DNA from 2 places in the Pantoea sp. SGAir0430 genome. Region 2 is predicted to be linked to the other one. Evidence: predicted binding sites of a transcription regulator. Region 2 holds the regulator's gene; the other holds the start of a gene.
The links. Region 2 encodes Fur, which represses iron uptake genes when iron is present. Its sites were predicted from a motif close to ATAATAATGAGAACNACTATCAA; they were not measured.
Positions count from the first base shown of each region.

Region 1: E7738_RS21585 (TonB-dependent siderophore receptor) is a predicted target of Fur. The motif match lies at 5,319-5,341, and genes of this name have one in related genera.

Region 1 covers NZ_CP039428.1:545,413-552,985, forward strand. The annotation lists gene E7738_RS21570 (alpha/beta fold hydrolase) at 1-832, shown strand, start outside; gene E7738_RS21575 (TetR/AcrR family transcriptional regulator) at 965-1,561, shown strand; gene E7738_RS21580 (MFS transporter) at 1,610-3,061, shown strand; gene E7738_RS21585 (TonB-dependent siderophore receptor) at 3,094-5,274, opposite strand; gene E7738_RS21590 (ABC transporter substrate-binding protein) at 5,767-6,663, shown strand; gene E7738_RS21595 (amino acid ABC transporter permease) at 6,660-7,573, shown strand, end outside.
Region 2 covers NZ_CP039427.1:1,800,487-1,808,059, forward strand. The annotation lists gene kdpE (two-component system response regulator KdpE) at 1-659, shown strand, start outside; gene pgm (phosphoglucomutase (alpha-D-glucose-1,6-bisphosphate-dependent)) at 702-2,342, opposite strand; gene seqA (replication initiation negative regulator SeqA) at 2,368-2,907, opposite strand; gene ybfF (esterase) at 3,156-3,920, shown strand; gene ybfE (LexA regulated protein) at 4,090-4,365, shown strand; gene fldA (flavodoxin FldA) at 4,503-5,033, shown strand; gene fur (ferric iron uptake transcriptional regulator) at 5,386-5,835, shown strand; gene E7738_RS08710 (hypothetical protein) at 5,897-6,292, opposite strand; gene glnS (glutamine--tRNA ligase) at 6,529-7,573, opposite strand, start outside.

The DNA of each region.
Region 1 (7,573 bases), on a different replicon from region 2:
GGTCGCGGGCGTGCGGCTGCACTATGTCAGCGGCGGCAATGCGCAGGGACCAGTGCTGGTACTGCTGGCGGGCTTTCCGCAGAGCTGGTTTGCCTGGCGTAAGGTGATGGCGCAGCTGGCGGCAGACTATTTCATCATTGCGCCGGATCTGCCCGGCCAGGGCGACTCCGACAAGCCTGCCAGCGGTTATGACACCACCTCACTGGCGCACAGCGTGCAGGGATTGTTGCAGCAGTTGGGTGTTGAGCGTTACTACCTGGCCGCGCATGACGTGGGTGCCTGGGTTGCCTGGCCGCTGGCGATGCTGCACGGTGATGCCATCAGCAAACTGGCGCTGCTGGATGCCGGCATTCCCGGAGTGACGCTGCCGGATGCGCTGCCTGCGACGCCGGACAAAGCCTGGAAAACCTGGCACTTTGCTTTTCACCTGTTGCCGGATCTGCCGGAAGCGCTGATCGCCGGTCGTGAAGCGCTCTATCTGCAGTGGTTTTTGCAGCGCAAAGCAGCCAGCCCGATGGTGTTTGGTGACGAAGAGATGGCGGAATATGTGCGGCTGCTGCAGCAAAACGGCGCGCTGCGCGCCGGCATGGCGGCGTACCGTGAAGTCAGCACCTCAGCGGAGCAGAATCGTCAGTTGTTGCAAACCCGGGGAAAACTGGCGATCCCGCTGCTGGCGGTGAGCGCCGATCAGGGCTCAATTGCCGATATGGCACAGCCGCTGCGCACTTTTGCGGCCGACGTCAGCGGGATTCGCCTCGCGCACTGTGGTCACTTTATCCCGGATGAGCAACCGCAGGCGCTGGCCGACGCGTTACGTCAGTTCTTTGTGTGACGCATCACTTAACCCTGATTATCCATGTGTAAGCGGCCGAGCCGTGAAGGGGGGGGCGGCTGACTTGCAATAGCCACTGCATTGCGGCTAAGATAGGAACCAGTTGGTTTATAATTAAAGGGGAGGGCAGTGATGAAGAACCTGACCGTCATCGGTCGCCCGCGCGAGTTCGAGCTGGAAGAGGCCGCCCGCAGCGCCATGCACGTTTTCTGGGATCGCGGCTATGAAGCGGCGTCGCTACCGGATTTGATCGCCGGAACCGGTTTATCGCGCGGCAGTCTCTACAAGGCGTTCGGCGATAAAAAAGGGCTGCTGCTGGCCGCGCTGGATATCTACATGACCGAAGGTCTGAAAGCCACCTCGGATATTCTGGCGCAGCCCGGCGCGGTTAAAGCGGCGATTCGCGCCTCGCTGCTGCGTTATGCCGCGCTCTCCAGCGGCGAGAAAGGGCGGCGCGGTTGTCTGGTGGTGTCACTCACCACCGAGATGGCCGCGCATGATGAACAGATTGCCGAACGCACGGGACGCATGTTCCGGCGTTTGCAGCAGCTGTATGCGGCAACACTGGTGCGCGGTCAGCTGAGCGGAGAACTGCCCGAGCGTGATGAGCAGGTGCTGGCCCGCTTACTGGTTTGCCAGATTGAAGGGATGCGTATCCTCGGTAAAACCGGGGCAACGGTAGCAGAAATGAACGCAGTAGTGGACTGCACGATGCGTCTGCTCGACTAATTTTTTTATCCATATTGGAACTGATCGGTTCCTTAGTGAGGTGTTGTGATGTCCGATCCGCACGCGTTAAATCCCGAGCCACGCCGCTGGGCGATGTTTATCGTCCTGCTGACAGGCGCATTTTTACCCCCGCTGGACTTCTTTATTGTCAATGTGGCGCTGCCGTCGATTCAGAGCGATTTGGCCACGTCCGGCTCGGCGGAGCAATTTGTCATCTCGTCCTATTCCGGGTTTTATGCCGTCACGCTGATCACCGGCGGTCGCCTCGGCGATCTGTTTGGCCGCGGGCGCATGTTCTTCGCTGGACTGACCGGTTTTGCAGCGGCTTCTGCGCTGTGTGGCTTTGCCTGGTCACCGGGCGCGCTGATCGCTGGTCGCGTGCTGCAGGGCATCACTGCAGCGATTATGGCACCGCAGGCGCTGGCCTCGATTCAGGCGATTTTCCCGGAGGCGGAGAAATCGCGCGCGCTGAGCCTGTACGGCGCGGTATTTGGCCTGGCCTCGGTGATTGGCCAGGCGCTGGGCGGCATCCTGATCTCACTCAACCTGTTCAATAGCGGCTGGCGCGCCATTTTCCTGGTCAATCTGCCGGTAGCGCTGCTGGTGGTGCTGTTTGGCATCCCGTTGATTAAAGAGACGCGTGCTCAGCACGCGCGCAAGCTGGATTTTGGCGGAATGGGACTGTCGATGATGACGCTGGGTCTGCTGATCGTGCCGCTGATTGAAGGACGGGAAGCGGGCTGGCCGCTGTGGGCCTGGCTATCGCTGCTGCTGGTGCCGGTGCTAGGCACTCTGTTCTGGCGCTATGAAAGCCGGCTGGCAAAGCAGGGCGGCGATCCGCTGATCGATCCGGCGATTTTTAGCGTGCCGGGTCTTGGGCTGTCCCTGCTGCTGGCGCTGCTGTTCTACTCGATTGGCGTATTCTTCCTGCTGTTCTCGATCTATTTACAGGGCGCGCTGCATCAGGGCGTACTGAGCGCCGGGCTGATCTTCCTGCCCTTTGGTGCGGGTTTTCTGCTGGGGCCATTATCCACGCCCGCTGCGCGACGGCTGATTGGGCCTTACGTTAACGCCACTGGGATGGTGCTGGAAGTGGTCGGCCTGCTGGGCCTGGCGTGGCTGATGGCCAGCACGCCGGTCGGGGTGTCACCGGCGGCGCTGCCGCTGGCCCTGGGGTTGTTTGTGGTGGGGTTTGGTCAGGGGCTGGCGCTGCCGACGTTGATGCACATCGTCACCGGACGCGTGGCACCCGCCTGGGCCGGGATGATTGCCGGTATCGCCAGCTCCACCTTGCAACTGAGCACGGCACTGAGCGTGGCCATTATCGGCGGGATCTTTTATGCCGTGCTGGGCACGGGCAAGGGGCCGGGAGAGATTACCCATGCCTTCATCGTGGCGATAGTGTGTATGTCGATTTGTCTGGCGGCCGGCGCGCTGCTGAGCATCCGGCTAGCGCGCAGGCCTGCCGCACAGGCGGCGGTGCTTAAATCCCTCAGCTAAGTTCGGTCGCTCAAATCAATCGCGTCCATTCCTCAGAACGACATCGTGACACCGGCGTACCAGGCGCGGCCCGGTTCGTTATAGGTCGATGCCCCGGCATTTTCGCGATAAACGCGCTTATCAAACAGGTTATTGATACCGGCGTTGGCGCTCAGGTTTTTAGTGATGTCATAGTTGAGGTTCAGCCCGACAATGGAATACGGGCTGATTTCACGCTGCGACAGACCACGGCTGGCCTCGAGGCTGGTTTCCGCATACTGGCGTGGCTTCTGTCGACCGTATTGCGTCCAGTTGATGTTGGCGCTGAACGCCTCGGTCGCCTGCCACTCCAGCTGCGAGTTGATGGTAAATTCAGGAATTACCGTCAGCGGGTTGCCGGTTTTTTTGCTCTCCGAGCGGAACATATAGGTGGCATTGGTGCGCCACTCCAGCGTGTCGGCGATCAGCGGGATGCTCAGATTGCCTTCCAGCCCTTCGACGATCGCTTTGCCGCCATTTTCCCAGCGCAGCAGGTTATACGAGCCGGTTGAAGCCACCGGCGTGGTGCCGGAGATGATTTTGTTTTTGTAATCATTGCGGAACCAGGTGATGCCCGCGACATAGCCCTGATGACTGAATTCAATGCCCACTTCTTTATTCACACTGATCTCGGGATCAAGGTCTTTGCTGCCCAGCAGGTAACAGCGTGACAGGCCAATCGGACAACCGTTGCCGCGCGTCGACAGGATGTAGCCCTCAGTGGACTGATACAGGTTTGGCGCTTTAAAGGCACGCGCAATACCGGCTTTCAGCGTGAAGTAATCACCGAGGCCCTGCGACAGGTTGAGGCTCGGGCTCCAGTTAGCGCCAAACTGATCGTGATAGTCGAAGCGCAGGCCGGGGATCACTTCGGTGGAGTCGGTGGCGGCGATGTTGTCTTCGAAATAGAGCGAGCTGATGGTGGCGCTGTTTTTACTGTCACGCTGCGAACCGTCGCTGGAAACGCCGCCGAAATCGACGCCCGGTGCGCTGGTGGCCTGTACCGATGCCGGATCGTTAAGCTCATCGCGATTCCACTCAGCACCCAGCGTAACGGTTTGATCGACCAGCAGCTGCAGCGGGAAATTGATCTCGCCGCCGGCGCGATAGCTCTCCAACCGGCTGGTAGCGTACGTATCGCTGTTGATCATCCCTTCGGTGCTGCCGCCGGAGCCTTCTTTCAGGCGGGTGTTATTGGTTTTCTCATAGCTAAAGTTGAGCTTAGAGGTGCCCCAGTCCCAGATGCCGTTGTGCACCACTCCGTAGTTCTGACGATACAGGCGGTTGGTTTCGCTGCCGTACAGCGCTTCCACCAGCCCGTTGGCGCTGGCATTGCTGTTGCTGTTTTGCGTGTCGCCAGCATAAATATTGCCCTGGCGGCTGTAGCCATAGCTGAAATCGACAATCTGCGTCGGGGTGATTTTCCACGACAGCACGCCGTTGATGTCTTTATTACGCACGCCTTCGCGTCCGGCGGCATAAGCGCCATTTTGTGCGGTGTTAATGTCGAAGGCGTCGGCATCCGTTTTGTTCAGGTTGCCGTACAGCCGCATGGTGAGTGCCTCACCGGCCAGCGGACCGCTGAGGTTGAAGTTCGCGCGGCGGGTGGCGCCTTCCTTGTCATCTTCTGGCTGGTTAGTGAACAGCGACAGCGAGCCGTGCCAGTCATTGGTGGGGCGTTTGGTAATAATGTTGACCACACCGCCAGCGGCACCGGAGCCATAACGGGCAGCGGCCGGACCGCGTATCACCTCAATGCGTTCCACCATTTCCGGCGGCACCCAGTTGGTATCTCCGCGTGAGTCGCGCTCACCGCGCCAGCTGTAACGCACCGAGTTACGGGAGGTGACCGGCACGCCATCGATCAGCACCAAAGTGTTTTCCGGGCCCATGCCGCGAATGTCGATCTGACGGTTGTTACCGCGGCTGCCGCTGGCGCCGTTACCGGTGAGGTTAACGCCGGGCATTTTGCGGATGATGTCCGCGAGGTCGTTAACGGGCGGACTTTTTTTGATGTCTTCAGCGGTAATGGTGGAAACTCCCGGCTGCTGCTTCAGCTCCTGCTCTGCCGTCACAATCATCGACTCATCGTCGGCCAGCTTCTCCGTGGGTTCAGCGGCAAACACCGGTGAGGTTAACAGGCCTGCCAGGTACAGTGCGACCGGACGCTTTTTGCCACATACAGTTACATTCACTTATATCATCTCCCTGATGCGTTAACATTTGTAAGCAAATGCGCATGATAATGAGAATGGTTTGCATTGTATATTGATGTGCGACTTCTTTACATTCCTGCGCACATCGCCTCGACGGGCCGCTTTTTTGTCAGTTTTTGTCAGCAGGGCGATACGCTGGCTTAGACAGGAACGTTATGGCTAATAAGCAAATCATTCAGCGTGGCAGGATAAGGAGGTGCCTGATTTGCGGCAACAATCTGATTTTTGCGCGACGACAGGGCCGCATTCAGGCCAGCAAAGAAACCTATTGCCGGATTTCGGCAATAGATATCTGTTTTTCGCATTTGTGATCGCTGCCTATCTTCCTGAGAATGGCTGCGGGACGTTTTGAGGATGACAATCCTTTGCTCCGCGCGGCTTTACGCGACATGAGCAAAGGGAAAAATACATCGCTACCTCGACGCCTTTTCCCTGCCGGGAAACATTTTAAATATCAGGAGAAAGGTTCCAGTGAAATTCGCAAAAGGTATCACCCTTTTCGCACTCGCTCTCAGTGCGCACACCGCGTTTGCCGCCGAACAATCCGTCCCAACCGACAGCTCACTGCATGTTCAGGCTGATGCCGCGCTGAAAAGCCTGGTGCCCGCCGACGTGGCGAAGCGCGGCTATATTGTGGCAGGAACCAACCCCAACACGCCGCCCACCACCTTCTATAAAGAAGACAACAAAACGCTGGCTGGTCGTGAAATTGACATCATGAACGCGGTCGGTGAGCGTCTCGGCATTCAGGTGCAGTGGCGTGACACCGGCGGCTTCGACAACATCATTCCGGGACTGAAAACCGGCCGCTACGATGTGGCCTTGTCCAACATCAACGCCACGCCGGCGCGCGCCAAAATTATCGACTTTGTGAGTTACTACGACGCCAGCCGTTTGGGCATTATTTCGCGGAAAGACGCCAACGTCGCGCCGTTCAAAACCCTCGACGAGGTGTGCGGTAAAGAAGTCGGTGCCGGTTCCGGCACCACCCAGGTGACCCGTCTGGAAGAGGCCAGCAAAGCCTGTGAAGCGGCCGGGAAAAAACCGATTAAAGTGTCAGTGTTCCCGGATCGCCCGGCGGGTGTTCAGGCCGTGGTCAGCGGGCGTGTGCCGATGTTCCTCGGTCCATACGAAGGCCTGCTGTGGCAGGTGAAAGTGATCAAACCGCTGACCATGAGCGGCGAAATCACCGTGCATGATGCGCCGGTATCGGTCGCCTTCCCGAAAGATTCCGCGCTTGAACCTGCCGTACAGGCAGCGCTGAACTCGCTGATTAAAGATGGCAGCTACCAGAAGATCCTGGATAACTGGGGCATCGGCTTTGGCGCGGTTAAAGAGTCAAAACGTAATCAGGATATCTTTCAATGAGTGACTTTCACGACCACACCGACGATCTGAAAATCGTCGGTAAACGCTACTACGGACGCTGGCTCAGTGCGCTGGTGGTGCTGTTGTGCGTGGTGGCGATGGCGCATTCGATGATCAACAATCCGCGCTTCGAATGGGGCGTGATTGCGGAAAACTTCACCGGCGAGTCGATCCTGCAGGGCGTGCTGATGACACTGCAGCTGACAGCGATTTCGGTGGTGCTGGGCTTCGCCTTTGGCACGGTGCTGGCGCTGATGCGCCTGTCATCCAACCCGGTGCTGGTCGGCGTCAGCTGGTTCTATACCTGGTTTTTCCGCGGCGTACCGATGCTGGTACAGCTGTTCCTGTGGTACAACATCGCGGCGCTGTACCCGACCATTTCGCTGTCGCTGCCGGGTCTGGGTGAAATCTGGAGTACTCAGTCCAATGCGCTGGTCAGTCCGTTCAGCGCGGCGGTAATCGCGCTGGTAATGCATCAGTCTGCCTATGCGGCTGAGATCGTGCGCGCCGGGATTCAGAGCGTTGGCAACGGCCAGCTGGAAGCCGCCCGTGCGCTGGGTTACCGTCCGGCGCAGATTTTCCGTCATACCGTACTGCCGCAGGCGATGCGCGCCATCATGCCGCCGGCCGGTAACGAAATCATCGGCCAGTTGAAAACCACGGCGGTGGTATCGGTGATCTCCCTGCAGGATGTGCTGTTTTCGGCGCAGATCATCTATCAGCGCACCTATGAAGTGATCCCGCTGCTGCTGGTGGCGACGCTGTGGTATCTGCTGATGACTTCGGTACTGTCGGTTGGTCAGTTCTACGTCGAGCGCTACTTTGGCCGTGGCGTCACGCGCCGCGAAAAGCGCAGTTTACTCAAGTCACTGCCCGGTTTCTCCGCGCCTAAAGCCGAAAGGAGCGTAAG
Region 2 (7,573 bases):
TTGTCGAAGATGAAAAGGAGATTCGCCGTTTCGTGCGCCTGGCGCTGGAGAGCGAAGGCCTGAAGATTGTGGAAGCGGAGCAGCTGCAGCGCGGCCTGATTGAAGCGGCTACGCGCAAACCGGATTTGGTGATTCTCGATCTCGGTTTACCGGACGGCGATGGCAATGCCTTCATCCGCGAAGTGCGGCAGTGGAGCAGCATGCCGGTGATTGTGCTGTCGGCGCGCAGCGATGAGCAGGATAAAATTGAGGCGCTGGATGCCGGCGCTGACGACTATCTCACCAAGCCGTTTGGTATAGGCGAACTGCTGGCGCGCGTGCGCGTGGCGCTGCGTCGTCATCAGCGCAGCCAGCCGGAGCCGCTGGTGCAGTTTGGCGAAGTGAGCGTTGATCTCGCCGCGCGGCGCGTGCTGCGCAGCGGCGAAGAGGTGCATCTGACGCCGACCGAATTTCGCCTGCTCAGCCTGCTGCTGAATAACGCTGGCAAAGTACTGACCCAGCGCCAGTTGCTTAACCAGGTGTGGGGACCCAACGCCGTGGAACACAGCCATTATCTGCGCATCTATATGGGACACTTGCGGCAAAAGCTGGAAGCCAACCCCACCCAGCCGACGCACCTGCTGACAGAAACCGGCATCGGCTATCGCTTCATGCCATAAAAAAAGGCCGCAAACACGGCCTTCTTCATGCAGGATGCCCTGTCAGGCGTTTTTCAGCACTTCGCTGACAATTTCTACCGCTTCTTTCTCGATCTGCTGGCGATGCTCAGCGCCGAGGAAGCTTTCACAATAGATTTTGTAGGCGTCTTCCGTGCCGGACGGACGTGCCGCGAACCAGCCGTTTTCAGTCATCACTTTCAGACCACCAATCGAGGCACCGTTGCCCGGTGCCGCGGTCAGACGTGCGGTGATCGGGTCGCCTGCCAGCGTATCGGCGCTGACCATTTCAGGTGACAGCTTCGACAGTGCCGCTTTCTGCGCGGAAGTGGCAGGTGCCTGCAGACGGTTGTAGCTTGGCGCACCAAAACGCGCGGCCAGCTCATCATAGTGCTGCTGCGGGTTCTTACCGGTAACCGCAGTGATTTCCGCCGCCAGCAGACACAGGATGATGCCGTCTTTGTCTGTTGACCAGGCGGAGCCGTCGAAACGCAGGAACGAGGCGCCGGCGCTCTCTTCGCCGCCAAAGCCAAAGCTGCCATCGAACAGACCATCCACGAACCATTTGAAGCCGACCGGGACTTCCACCAGCTTGCGACCAATGTCGTTCACCACGCGGTCAATCATCGCGCTGGAGACCAGCGTTTTACCGACGGCTACCTCTTTGCCCCACTGCGGACGATGCTGGAACAGGTAGTTGATCGCTACCGCCAGATAGTGGTTCGGGTTCATCAGACCGGCGGGCGTGACGATACCGTGACGGTCGTAATCCGGATCGTTGCCGAAGGCCAGATCGAACTTATCTTTATACGCCAGCAGACCGGCCATCGCGCACTCGGACGAACAGTCCATGCGCACCACGCCATCTTTATCCAGATGCATGAAGCGGAAGGTCTGATCGATAGCATCATTGACGATGGTCAGATCCAGCTGGTAGTGCTCAGCAATGCGCTGCCAGTAGGCCATGCCGGAACCGCCGAGCGGATCGACACCGATTTTCAGGCCGGCTTTCTGGATTGCCGGGAAATCAATCACCTGCGCCAGACCTTCAACGTATGGCTGGATCAGATCCTGCTCAACGATGTGGCCACTGGCCCACGCCTGATCCAGCGCCAGACGCTTAACCTCTTTCAGCTCACCTTTGATCAGCTGATTCGCGCGATCTTCCACCACTTTGGTGACGTTGGTGTCAGCCGGTCCACCGTTCGGCGGATTGTACTTGATGCCACCGTCTTCCGGCGGGTTGTGCGACGGGGTAATGACGATGCCGTCCGCCTGCGCGCCGCCGCGCTTGTTATGCTCCAGAATGGCGTTGGAGATCGCCGGCGTCGGCGTATAGCCGTTGTCCTGCTGCACAATCACATCAACGCCGTTAGCGGCCAGCACTTCCAGCACTGACAGGATCGCCGGCTCAGACAGCGCATGGGTGTCTTTACCTACGTAGCACGGGCCGGTGATGCCGTTCTTTTTACGCTCTTCAGCGATCGCCTGCGCAATCGCCAGAATGTGTACTTCGTTGAAGCTATGACGTCCCGCGCTGCCGCGGTGGCCGGAGGTGCCAAATTTCACCGCATGGTCCGGGTTCGCCGCATCCGGCTTCAGGACATAGTACTGCGAGGTTAATTGTGCAACGTTAATCAAATCGCTCTGCTGGGCAGGTTGCCCGGCACGGGGGTGATTGGCCATTGGCGCTTCTCCCTGACGCTTCGGTTTAAATGGTGCCGCAAACTTTCTCTGCCAGTTCCTGCGGGAACTGCATGGCAAGCATGATGTGTTCCACCATGCTGCATTTACGACCTGTATTGGTATTGGTGATCACCCAGTACGGCGTGCCGGGTACGTGCTTCGGCTTAGTATGGGTGCCATTTTGCAACAACGTGTGCTCATCGCCCGCAAAGTAAACGCGGGTGCGGCCCTGCAGCGAGGCAGTGGCATCAGCAAAGGCTGCCGGATCAAGACGATAAAGCGTTGACAGGATCAGCATAAAGCGATTAACCGCCTTCTTCTGCTCCGCATACTCGTCAGACAGCAGCAGCTCACGCACGGCGCGCACGCGATCCTGAGGTCGCGCTTCGCTGCGTGCAGCCGGTGCTTCTTTTACCGCCGCATTCGCCGCTGGCGCAGCGGATGCGCTCTGGCCGGCAGTGAATTTCAGCATACGGCGCAAAATGTCCGAAGCGCTTTCACCAATGTGCTGCGTGTGGCTGGCAATATAACGGTAGAGTTCTTCGTCAACTTCAATCGTTTTCATCTTTTTCCGTGCGATTCTGGCAAATGGCAGAACCACGCTACTTTGCAAAGGCCTTAACAAAATCCGGTCGTGCAAAATGTGAGCGGGTTCTAACATAAGGATTATAAAGTTAAATCCGCGACAGCCGATAGCGCTGGCATCGTTTACGGGCAAAAGTCGGAATATGCCCTAATGCCTGACCGCCTGGCGCCGGGACAGGTGAATCCATGATACCCTAAGCCCAGGTCTCAACCGAAAGAACTTTAGCCATGATTTTGAACGCCCGTCTGCAAACTGAACAATCTGCCCCTGATGCCCAGCCCATTCTGTTAATTCATGGCCTGTTTGGTAGCCTGGATAACCTCGGCGTACTGGCGCGCGGCGTGCGCGATGCACGACCCACGCTGCAGGTGGATGTCCGTAACCACGGCCTGTCACCGCGCAGCGAAGAGATGCACTACGCTGCGCTGGCGCAGGATATGGTCGATACGCTGGATGCGCACCACATCGAACGGGTTGATGTTATCGGCCACTCAATGGGCGGCAAAATTGCCATGGCGCTGAGCGCCGTTGCGCCCGAACGAATTGGCAAAATGGTGCTGATCGATATCGCGCCGGTGGATTACCAGACGCGACGCCACGATGAGATCTTCGCGGCAATCCGCGCGGTCAGTGCAGCTGGCGTCACGCGCCGCAGCGCTGCGGCCGACGTGATGCGTGAACACGTGCGCGAAGAAGGCGTGATTCAGTTCATTCTGAAATCTTTCCATGAAGGCGAATGGCGCTTTAACGTGCCGGTGTTATGGGACAATTATCCGGTGCTCTCCGGCTGGCAGGAGGTGCCCGCGTGGCCTCATCCGGCGCTGTTTATTCGCGGCGGTGATTCACCCTATCTGGACAATCAGCACCGTGATGCGCTGCTGCGCCAGTTCCCGCAGGCGCAGGCGCACATTATCAGCGGTGCCGGCCACTGGGTGCATGCCGAAAAACCCGATGCCGTACTGCGCGCGGTGCGCCGCTTTTTTAACCTGTAAAAGCAAAAGCTTGCTACGGGCGGTTTAGGGTTGGCGTCGCGCCGGGCGCTGGAGTATGATGTCGCGCTAAAAATTTGCCGCGGATGCTTTTTTCGCCGCGGTCGGGCCGATAAATGTTTAAATCGCGCAGCGCCTTTCCGCCGTTCGCGCCCACGCAGTTTCACAAACCATGGCAAAAGAACAGACAGATCGTACCACGCTCGATCTCTTCGCAGACGAGCGGCGTCCCGGTCGCCCTAAAACCAGTCCGCTGTCGCGTGATGAGCAGCTGCGCATTAATAAGCGCAACCAGCTGAAGCGCGACCGGGTGCGCGGCCTGCGCCGCGTTGAGCTGAAAATGTCCAGCGAAGCGGTCGACGCGCTTAATACGCTGGCCGAGCAGCAGAACATCAGCCGCAGTGAACTGATTGAACAAATGCTGCTGGCGCAGCTCAAACTGGCGTAACGTGCGCAGACCGCACGCTGGAACACAAACTCAGCGCTTTACACATTCCGCGCTTTTCGCCGGTCTGCTATCATTCGCATAACTGTGTCGTCTTCTGACTTACTTTCACAATCAGGATTTAAGAGGTTACTCACTCCATGGCAATCGTAGGCATTTTCTTCGGCAGCGATACCGGCAACACTGAAAACATTGCAAAAATGATCCAGAAACAACTGGGTAAAGATGTCGCCGAAGTGCATGACATTGCTAAGAGCACCAAAGAAGATCTCGAAGCATTCGATATTCTGCTGCTGGGTATTCCGACCTGGTACTACGGTGAAGCCCAGTGCGACTGGGATGACTTCTTCCCGACGCTGGAAGAGATTGATTTCAACGGTAAGCTGGTAGCGCTGTTTGGCTGCGGCGATCAGGAAGATTATGCCGAGTACTTCTGTGACGCGATGGGCACCATTCGCGACATCATTGAGCCAAACGGCGCAGTGATTGTGGGCCACTGGCCAACCGAAGGTTACCACTTCGAAGCCTCTAAAGGTCTGGCAGACGACAAACACTTCCTCGGCCTCGCCATCGATGAAGATCGTCAGCCTGAACTGACTAACGAGCGCGTCGACAAATGGGTTAAGCAGATCTTTGACGAGCTGCAGCTGCAGGCGATCATCGAAGCCTGATGCTTTCCTGTCCGATGTGGGCGCTGGCTCACATCGGGCAATGGAATTACCTATAAAAATAATAGCTACGGTTTTTTAACTTTTTCCCTCAATTCTGTAGAATACCCGCAACGGTCATCTGCTTATTCCTCGGGCATCAGACTGAGACTGCGCGAAAAGGAACATCGATCTGCACGATCCCGCTGAGGTTCACGACATTTCTCCTTACAGCATCCGGGGAATTGTCCGCCGCAGCCGGTTTTCATTTCGCAGGCTGAGCTCTATAATGAGACGCAAATGAGAATGCGCGTTGACCACACATTCAAGGCCTTTGCGCCGTAAGTGACTAGCAAAGTAACAGGACAATATCCGCATGACTGACAACAACTCCGCATTGAAAAAGGCTGGCCTGAAAGTCACGCTGCCCAGACTGAAGATTCTGGAAGTGCTTCAGGGACCCGGACCCGAGTCCCATCATGTCAGTGCGGAAGATTTGTACAAACGCCTGATCGACATGGGCGAAGAGATTGGTCTGGCGACGGTATACCGTGTTCTGAACCAGTTTGACGACGCCGGCATCGTGACGCGTCATAACTTCGAAGGCGGGAAATCCGTGTTCGAACTGACCCAGCAGCATCATCATGATCACCTGATTTGCCTCGACTGCGGCAAAGTGATCGAGTTTAGCGATGAATCTATCGAAACGCGTCAGCGTGAGATTGCAACACGCCACGGTATCAAACTCAGCAACCACAGCCTGTATCTGTACGGCCACTGTGCGCTGGGAGACTGCCGCGAAGACGAGACGCTCCACGATCAGTAATTGAATATGCTATGCAGTATAAAAAAACCGGTGCCAGGCACCGGTTTTTTTATGGCTGCGTTCAGGCGACCAGCGTTTCCTGCAAATAGCGCCAGCGCGGAACCGGCGTGCTGCAGTCCAGCACCGCCAGCGAAATGCGGGTCTGGTTGTTGCCGTTAAGCATTTGCAGTTCGTGATACTGAATGGTCACTTCCTGCTGCTGCTGGGAAATGATGGCATGCTCACTGGTGGCGATTCGCATCCCTTCCCGCTGCCCGTGCAGTTTGCGAAACAGGGTTTCAGTGTCATTGAGATCGAGCTGTTTGCCTTGCGGCGTCACCATTTTGAAGTCGGGATGAAAGTGCGACAGCAGCAGATCCATACTGTCATCGCTGCCTTCGGCCTGATTAAAAATACGTTCGATAAGCTGATGTAAAACCACCACGCTATGTTTGGCTTCCAGAGCGAGACTTGTCATTTTTCTTCCTTCGCTAACCCGCACAGCAACATTTAAGAGCGCATAGCCTACCTGAAAATAACGATTTCACACGGGTAAATTAGTTAATTTTATTAAAGTCAGATTAGTCGTAATCGCGCGCAATTACTGTTTTTTGTCTGGTTCAGCATAATCGATTCCCGTTTGCAGATAACGGGCAATAAAAAAGGGCGATTGCTCGCCCTTTGCTGATCATATCGTGCTATCAAGCAGTAAAATTATTCGCCGATTTTTGCCCAGGTATCACGCAGACCCACGGTGCGGTTGAACACCAGTTTCGACGGCTGCGAGTACACGCTATCAGCGCAGAAGTAACCTTCGCGCTCAAACTGATACGGCGCCAGCGCGCTGGCGGCACGCAGACCCGGCTCAACGAAGCCCTGTTTGATCTCCAGCGAGTTCGGGTTAATGGTGGTGAGGAAATCCTCGGCCGCGCCCGGGTTTGGCACGCTGAACAGACGATCGTACAGGCGGAATTCAGCAGGCAGCGCGTGAATCGCCGATACCCAATGAATAACGCCTTTGACCTTGCGGCCATCGGCCGGATCTTTGCTCAGGGTGTCGACATCGCAGGTAGCGTAGATGCAGGTGATGTTGCCGGCTTCATCTTTCGCCACGCGCTCGGCACGAATGACGTAAGCGTTGCGCAGACGAACTTCTTTACCCAGCACCAGACGCTTGTACTGCTTGTTGGCCTCTTCACGGAAGTCGGCGCGATCGATCCACACTTCACGGCTGAACGGCACCTCACGCGTGCCCATCTCCGGTTTGTTCGGGTGGTTCGGCATGCTGATGATTTCTTCATGCCCGGCCGGCAGGTTCTCGATTACCACTTTCAGTGGATCCAGCACCGCCATGGCGCGCGGCGCGTTCTCGTTGAGGTCGTCACGAATGCACGACTCCAGCGACGCCATCTCAACAATATTGTCCTGCTTAGTCACACCGATACGGCGGCAGAATTCGCGGATTGACGCCGCGCTATAGCCACGACGGCGCAGACCGGATACGGTCAGCATGCGCGGATCGTCCCAGCCTTCAACAATCTTCTCGCTCACCAGCTGCGTCAGCTTACGCTTCGACATCACCGCATATTCCAGATTCAGGCGCGAGAACTCGTACTGACGCGGATGCACCGGAATAGTGATGTTATCCAGCACCCAGTCGTAGAGACGACGGTTATCCTGGAACTCCAGCGTACACAGGGAATGGGTGATGCCTTCCAGCGCATCGGAGATGCAGTGGGTAAAGTCGTACATCGGATAG